Regions from separate parts of the Nonomuraea sp. NPDC052634 genome, predicted to be linked through region 3. Evidence: riboswitches for the same ligand, from Rfam matches in the RefSeq annotation. Region 3 holds a riboswitch; each other region holds the start of a gene.
The links. A riboswitch is a leader RNA that binds a small molecule or an ion and turns the genes downstream of it on or off. The one in region 3 is predicted to bind thiamine pyrophosphate.

Region 1: linked by a shared signal. The riboswitch ahead of thiC (phosphomethylpyrimidine synthase ThiC) and the one ahead of AB0K67_RS19430 (cytosine permease) in region 3 are both predicted to bind thiamine pyrophosphate.
Region 2: linked by a shared signal. The riboswitch ahead of AB0K67_RS08575 (FAD-dependent oxidoreductase) and the one ahead of AB0K67_RS19430 (cytosine permease) in region 3 are both predicted to bind thiamine pyrophosphate.

Annotation. Positions count from the first base shown of each region.
Region 1 covers NZ_JBFATY010000003.1:387,615-389,871, forward strand. The annotation lists gene AB0K67_RS17715 (universal stress protein) at 1-777, opposite strand, end outside; gene AB0K67_RS17720 (hypothetical protein) at 788-1,099, opposite strand; TPP riboswitch at 1,230-1,342, shown strand; gene thiC (phosphomethylpyrimidine synthase ThiC) at 1,335-2,257, shown strand, end outside.
Region 2 covers NZ_JBFATY010000001.1:1,909,847-1,912,103, reverse strand. The annotation lists gene AB0K67_RS08575 (FAD-dependent oxidoreductase) at 1-900, opposite strand, end outside; TPP riboswitch at 888-1,004, opposite strand; gene AB0K67_RS08570 (FAD-dependent oxidoreductase) at 1,069-2,238, shown strand.
Region 3 covers NZ_JBFATY010000004.1:57,445-59,701, reverse strand. The annotation lists gene AB0K67_RS19430 (cytosine permease) at 1-1,067, opposite strand, end outside; TPP riboswitch at 1,057-1,173, opposite strand; gene AB0K67_RS19425 (rhodanese-like domain-containing protein) at 1,227-1,550, opposite strand; gene AB0K67_RS19420 (DNA-formamidopyrimidine glycosylase family protein) at 1,594-2,257, opposite strand, start outside.

The DNA of each region.
Region 1 (2,257 bases), on a different contig from region 3:
CGACCCGAGCAGCATGCCCGCGAGCTGCCCCCGCCCGCGCGAGCCCACCACCAGCAGCTCGGCGCCGGCCGCCGCCTCCTTCAGCACCTCGACAGGATGCCCGTGCACCACCTCGGCGGTCACCTCCACGCCGGGATGTTCGGCGCGCAACGGGACGAGCGCGCTCTGCAACGCCAGCAGGTGACCCTGTTCGCTGTCGTCGTCGGCGGGTTCGAAGCCGCCCGGCTGGGGCCAGGCCCACGCCTGCACGACCCGCAGCGGCGCCCCGCGCAGCTCGGCCTCGGCGAAGGCGAACTCCAGCGCCTTGCCCGCGCGGGCGGACAGGTCGGTGCCCACCACCACCTCGCCGGGCGTGGCGGCGCGGTCGCGGATGAGGACGACGTTCGTCTCGGCGTGCGCGACGACCCCGTACGCGACGGAGCCCACGAGCAGCCCGCGCACGCCGCCGAGGCCGCGGCTGCCGACGACCAGCAGCTCGGCTTCGGCGGACGCCTTGACCAGCGCCGCGCGGGGATCGCCGGGGAGCAGGACGGTCTCCACGCGGACCTGGGGCCGCTCGCGCAGCGCGCGGTCCTTGGCGGAGGTCAGCACGGACTGCGCGTTCTCGCGCATCCACCGCGCGACCTCGGCGTACCGGACGGAGGTGCCCTCCTCGCACACCCACGCGGGCACGACGTGGGCGACGGTCAGCGGCACCTGGCGCAGCGCGGCCTCGGCGGCGGCCCAGCCGGCCGCCTCAAGGCCGGGGCGGGAGCCGTCCACACCAACGATGATCACGCTCGGCTCCTCAGGGCTGGACGTAGCATTCCACCTCGGCGCGCCGGAACGACAGCCCCTTGGCTTCGGAGTCGCGGACGCAGGCCCGCTCGGCGGCGCTGAGCTTGAGCGTGCCGCAGACGGTCACGCCGGCGTAGGTGCGGCAGTCGAGGGTGGGGTCGGTACGGCCGACGCGGTAAAGCTCTCTGACGTTCGCGCGGCACTTGGCCTTGCCGGTATCGGAGTAGCGGCACTGGGCCATCAGGATGTCGTACTGCTCCTGGCTGACCTCGTGCTGTTGCATGCCGTCCCCGGCGGCGGCGGTGGCGCCGGATGCGGCCATCACGACGAGTAGTCCTGCGACAGCGGCGATTCTCATCATGTTTCCCCTGATGGGGTCCGTACCGCTGAGAAGTGCCCCCAAACCTTTTCGGGTGGGTTTGGGACCTTGGCGGGGGTGGGTACGATCAGCGCCGTCCGAACGCGGGAGCCCGGTGGAGACCGGGCTGAGAGGACGGCTGCGAGCCGCCGACCGCCAGAACCTGCTCCGGGTAATGCCGGCGAAGGGAGTTTGCGCGATGAGCGACGCGCGCTTTTCCAAGATCTACTGCGGTGAACTCCGGGTCCCGATGCGCCAGGTGCGCCTGTCGAACGACAAGACGGTCACCCTGTACGACACCTCGGGCCCGTACACCGACCCCTCCTACGAGCCCGATTTGCGCCGGGGCCTGCCGCGCCGCCGGGCGGAGTGGATCGAGGAGCGGCGGGCGGCCGGCCATCCGGTCACCCAGGTCGCCTGCGCCCGCCGGGGCCTGGTGACCAAGGAGATGGAGTTCGTGGCGGTACGCGAGGGCGTCTCGCCGGAGTTCGTCCGCGAGGAGGTGGCCGCGGGCCGGGCCATCATCCCCGCGAACGTCAACCACCCCGAGTCCGAACCCATGATCATCGGGCGTAACTTCCTCGTGAAGATCAACGCCAACATCGGCAACTCGGCGGTCACCTCCTCCATCGAGGAGGAGGTGGAGAAGATGACGTGGGCCACCCTCTGGGGCGCCGACACGATCATGGACCTGTCCACCGGCGCGGACATCCACGAGACCCGCGAGTGGATCCTGCGCAACTCCCCGGTCCCGGTCGGCACCGTGCCGATCTACCAGGCGCTGGAGAAGGTCAAGGGCCGCCCTGAGGAGCTGTCGTGGGAGGTCTTCCGCGACACCCTGATCGAGCAGTGCGAGCAGGGCGTGGACTACGTGACCGTGCACGCGGGCGTGCGGCTCGCGCACGTGCCGCTCACCGTGGGCCGCAAGACCGGCATCGTCTCGCGCGGGGGCTCGATCATGGCCGCCTGGTGCCTGGCGCACCACCGCGAGAGCTTCCTGTACGAGAACTTCGCCGAGATGTGCGAGATCCTGGCCCGCTACGACGTGTCGTTCTCGCTCGGCGACGGCCTGCGGCCCGGCTCGATCGCCGACGCCAACGACGAGGCCCAGTTCGCCGAGCT
Region 2 (2,257 bases), on a different contig from region 3:
GATCTGGCCCTTGACCGGACGCACCGGCACGTCGGCCAGCTCACCGCTCCACGCCCCGGCCGCCAGCACCACCCGGTCGGCCGCCAGCACGTCCCCGTCCGCCCACGCACCGTCCGCCTCACCGGCCCCGGCGACGTCAAAGGCCCGCTCGGCACCGTCACCGGCGGCCCGTTCGCCGGCATCGGCGGGGTACGGCGCGGCAGGCGGTCCGCCGACGTGGTGAGCCCCGAGACGCAGGCCGGTCGCCGGTGCGCCGGTGGGCTTCGACAGGCGTACGCCCGTGACGGCGCCGTTCGTACGGACCAGCTCGCTGACGCGCGCCCGCACCAGCGGAACGCCGCGCCGCTCCAGGGCGGTCAGCAGCGCCGCCGTCACCCGCCGCGGGTTCACCCAGGCGTCGCCGGGCGCGAGCAGCCCGCCGCGCACGGAGGGGGCCAGCATCGGCTCCAGGCGGCGGCACTCGCGCCCGGTCAGCCGTTCGACCGGCAGGTCCAGCTTCTCCATGAACGCGGCCAGCTCGTCCAGCATCGCCATGTCGTCGGAGCCGAACGCGACGTCCAGCGTCCCCTCGGCCCGCAGATCCAGCCCGCCCGCGCCAAGCCCCGAACGGGGGCCGCGGGCCAAGGCACCGGCGGCGGAGACCTCGCCGGCGGGGAGTCCGGCGTCCTCGGCCAGCTCGGCGGCGAAGGCGGGCCAGCGGCTCAGCGCCGCCATGCCCAGCCGCAGCAGCGGCGCCTCGGTGTAGGTGACCTCGCTCACCGGCGCCAGCATCCCGGCGGCCGCGTGGGAGGCCCCGGTGGCGGGCGCGGGATCGACCACGGTGACCGGCCGTCCCTCGCACGCGAGCCGCCAGGCCACGGACAGCCCGACGACCCCGCCGCCCACGATCACGTCCATCATGCGCTCCCTTCGCCGGCATGATCCGGATCAGGTGTCTTGCGGTCGAAGGCCCGTCACAGCCTTCCTCTCAGCCCGGTCACGGCCGGACTCCCGCGCGTCTTACCGCCCACAGCCTACGACCTCGGTACGGGGCGCACGCACCGGCCCCTTATGGTCGCCGTTATGGTCATGAGCGTGAACCATGTCGTGGTGGCGGGAGCGGGTCTCGCGGGTGTGCGTACGGTGGAGGCCCTGCGCGGGCGCGGCTTCGACGGCCGCATCACGCTGCTGGGCCAGGAGCGCCATCGCCCCTACGATCGCCCGCCGCTGTCGAAGGCGGTGCTGAAGGGCGACGCCGACACCAGCTTCATCGACACCGACCTCGACGCGCTCCAGATCGACTTCCGGCCGGGCGTCGCGGCCACGTCGCTGCGCGCGGGCGTCGTGGAGACCACCGAGGGCGAGCTGCCCTACGACGGCCTGGTCATCGCCACCGGCGCCGACCCGATCAGGTTGCCCGGCGACGGCCCGCAGCACGTCCTGCGCACGCTCGACGACGCTCACGAGCTGCGGGTGATGCTCGTACCCGGAGCGCGGGTCACGGTCATCGGCGCGGGCTGGATCGGCGCGGAGGTCGCCACCGCGGCCCGGCGCGCGGGCTGCGCGGTCACGGTCATCGAGGCGGCGCAGACGCCGCTCGCCGCCGCCGTCGGCATGGAGCTCGGTGGCCGCACGATCCCCTGGTACGAGGGCATCGACCTGCGGCTCGGCACCATGGTCGAGTCGGTCGAGGAGGGCGGCGTCCGCCTGGTGGGCGGCGAGTTCGTCGAGTCCCACGTGGTCGTCACCGGCATCGGCGTGCGCCCGGCCGTCGAGTGGCTCGCCAACGCCGACATCGACCTGCACAACGGCGTCGTCACCGACGAGCACCTGCGCACCTCGCTGCCCGGCGTGGTCGCGGTGGGCGACTGCGCCGCGTGGTGGTCGCGCCGCTGGGGCACCCGCCTCAGGGTCGAGCACTGGGACACCGCGCTCAACGCCCCCGACGTCGCCGCCGCGACGCTCATGGGGGAGGAGGCGGTCTACGACCCGGTGCCGTACTTCTGGTCGGAGCAGTTCGGCCACATGCTCCAGTACGCCGGACACCACACCGAGGCCGACCGCCTCGTGTACCGGGGCGAGCCCGAGGGCAAGTGGTCGGCCGTCTGGCTCACCGACGGCGACACGCTCGCCGCGGTGCTCGCCGTGGACCGGCCGCGCGATCTCGTACAGGGCCGGCGCATCATCGAAGCGGGCCATCGACTGGACGCGGAACGCCTGGTAGATCCACAAGTGCCCCTACGAGATTGTGTTGTTTGAGCAAGCACGCCATGTGGTA
Region 3 (2,257 bases):
ACGAAGTAGTCGACCGCGAGCACCGCGAACATCGGCACGAACACGGCGCCGATCACGCCGAGGAACACGCCGTAGGAGTTCACGTCCGCGAACAGCGCGATCACGATCGTGACCACGCCGATGGCGGTCGACAGGATGCGCCGGTCCACCCGCGGCATGAGGTTCTGCAGCGACATCGTGGTGGAGTAGACGTTGGCGAACGACTGGTCGGTCTCGCGCAGCACGAGGATGCCGAAGAACAGCGCGCCGAGCGGCACCGCGACGAACGGGTTGAACACCGTCGTCTGGTCGGCCAGCACGCCGTCCGCGCCCGCCAGCGCCACCGCGTAGACGCCCAGCCCCAAGCAGGCCACCTGGGCCAGCGTGTAGCCGCCGACCACGCCGGTGAACGCGGCCCGGCCCGAGCGCGAGTGCCGGGCGAAGTCGGCCGCCATCGGCACCCACGACACCGACAGCGCGATCACGTAGTCCACGGCGGCGGGGAAGGCCGTCCAGCTCCCGCCCTCGGGCGACGGGGCCTCGCGCAGGAAGAACACCGTGAACCAGATCATCGCCACGATCACGCCGACCGTGACGTAGCGGCGCAGCAGCCGGATCGAGCCGAGCGGCCAGATGGTCAGCGCCGCCGTCAGCACGCCCGCCACGATCACCCACACCTGGTACGGAACCGCCGGGAAGATCGCGCCCGCGCCCTTGGCGATCACCCAGAGCTCGAAGGCGCCCCAGCCGATCATCTGGATGATGTTCAGCACCGTGGGCACGTAGGAGATCCGGGCGCCGAACAGCCCGCGCAGCAGCACCATCGCGGGCTTGCCCGTCCGCGTGCCGGGGACGGCCGACAGGCCCACCATGGCGGTGCCGATGAGGCTGCCCACCACGGTGGCGATCAGCGCCGCCGCCAGCGTCAGCGGGGCGTTGCCCAGCGGATCGAGCAGCAGCAGGGCTCCGGAGAAGCCGAGCAGGCTGACCCCGAGATTGGCCCAGAGCGCGCCCTGATCGAGCACGCCCAGGGTCTTGGGGGCCTCTCCATCAAGGGTCAGCGGCACTTCTTCGACGCCGTGCGACATCGCACACTCCCTACGCCGGCATTACCCGGACAGGTTCAGGCGGTCGGCAGCGGATGGTTGTGCTGCCCTCTCAGCCCGGCGACCCCGAGCTCCCGCGACGATCTGTAGTTTGCGCCCCAATGATGCCTCAATGGCGACTAATTCGCCATAGTGGGCGACTTATGCCACAAAAGGCTCCTGTCCCGTCTCGCTGACCATCGGCCGCCGCGCCGCCTCCCACGACTGCATGCCGCCGCCGACGTTGACCGCCTCGCGCCCGAGCTGGTTGAGCCAGGCCGCGACCTGCAGGGAACGGCCGCCCACCCGGCACACGACGTAGATCGTGCGGTCGTCGGGGACCTCGTCCACGCGCCCCTGGATCTGCGTCATCGGGATGTGAACGGCCTGCGGCGCGTGGCCCGCCAGCCATTCCTCCTGCTCGCGGACGTCGAGCAGGTAAGCGTCTGCGGGTACGGCACTGGCCTCGATCTCAGGAACGGTCATGACTCCATCATGGCCTGCGCGAGGCGGTGCACCGGACGCCCGCCTACTTGAGCAGGCGGGACAGGCGGCGGTCGGCGAGCGGTTTGCCGCCGGTCTGGCAGGTCGGGCAGTACTGCAGCGAGGAGTCGGCGAACGACACCTCCCTGATCGTGTCGCCGCACACGTCGCAGGACTGCCCCGTACGGTTGTGCACCCGCAGCCCCGACTTCTTCTCCGCCTTGAGGTCCTTGGCCGCAAGGCCGCGAGCCCGCTCGACCGCGTCGCGCAGCGTCGTCACGATGGCCTCGTGCAGGTCGGCGATCTGCGCGTCGGTCAGCGTGGCGGCGATCTTGAACGGCGACATCTTCGCCGCGTGCAGCACCTCGTCGGAGTAGGCGTTGCCGATGCCGGCGATCACCTTCTGGTCGCGCAGCAGGCCCTTGATCTGGGTGCGCTTGCCGCCGATGATGCGCTTGAGCGCCTCGACGGTGAACGACTCGGCGAGCGGGTCGGGGCCGAGGGCGGCGATGCCCGGCACATCGTCCGGATTTTTCGTGACATAGACGGCTAGGCGCTTCTGCGTCCCCGCTTCCGTCAGCTCGAACCCCGGCGCCAGGCCCTCCTCGTCGGGCGCCAGCCGCACGCGTACGGCCAGCGGCCCCTTGCCGGGCCGCACCGGCTTCGCGCCCGACAGGTCGTCGCGCCAGCGCAGCCACCCCGCGCGCGCC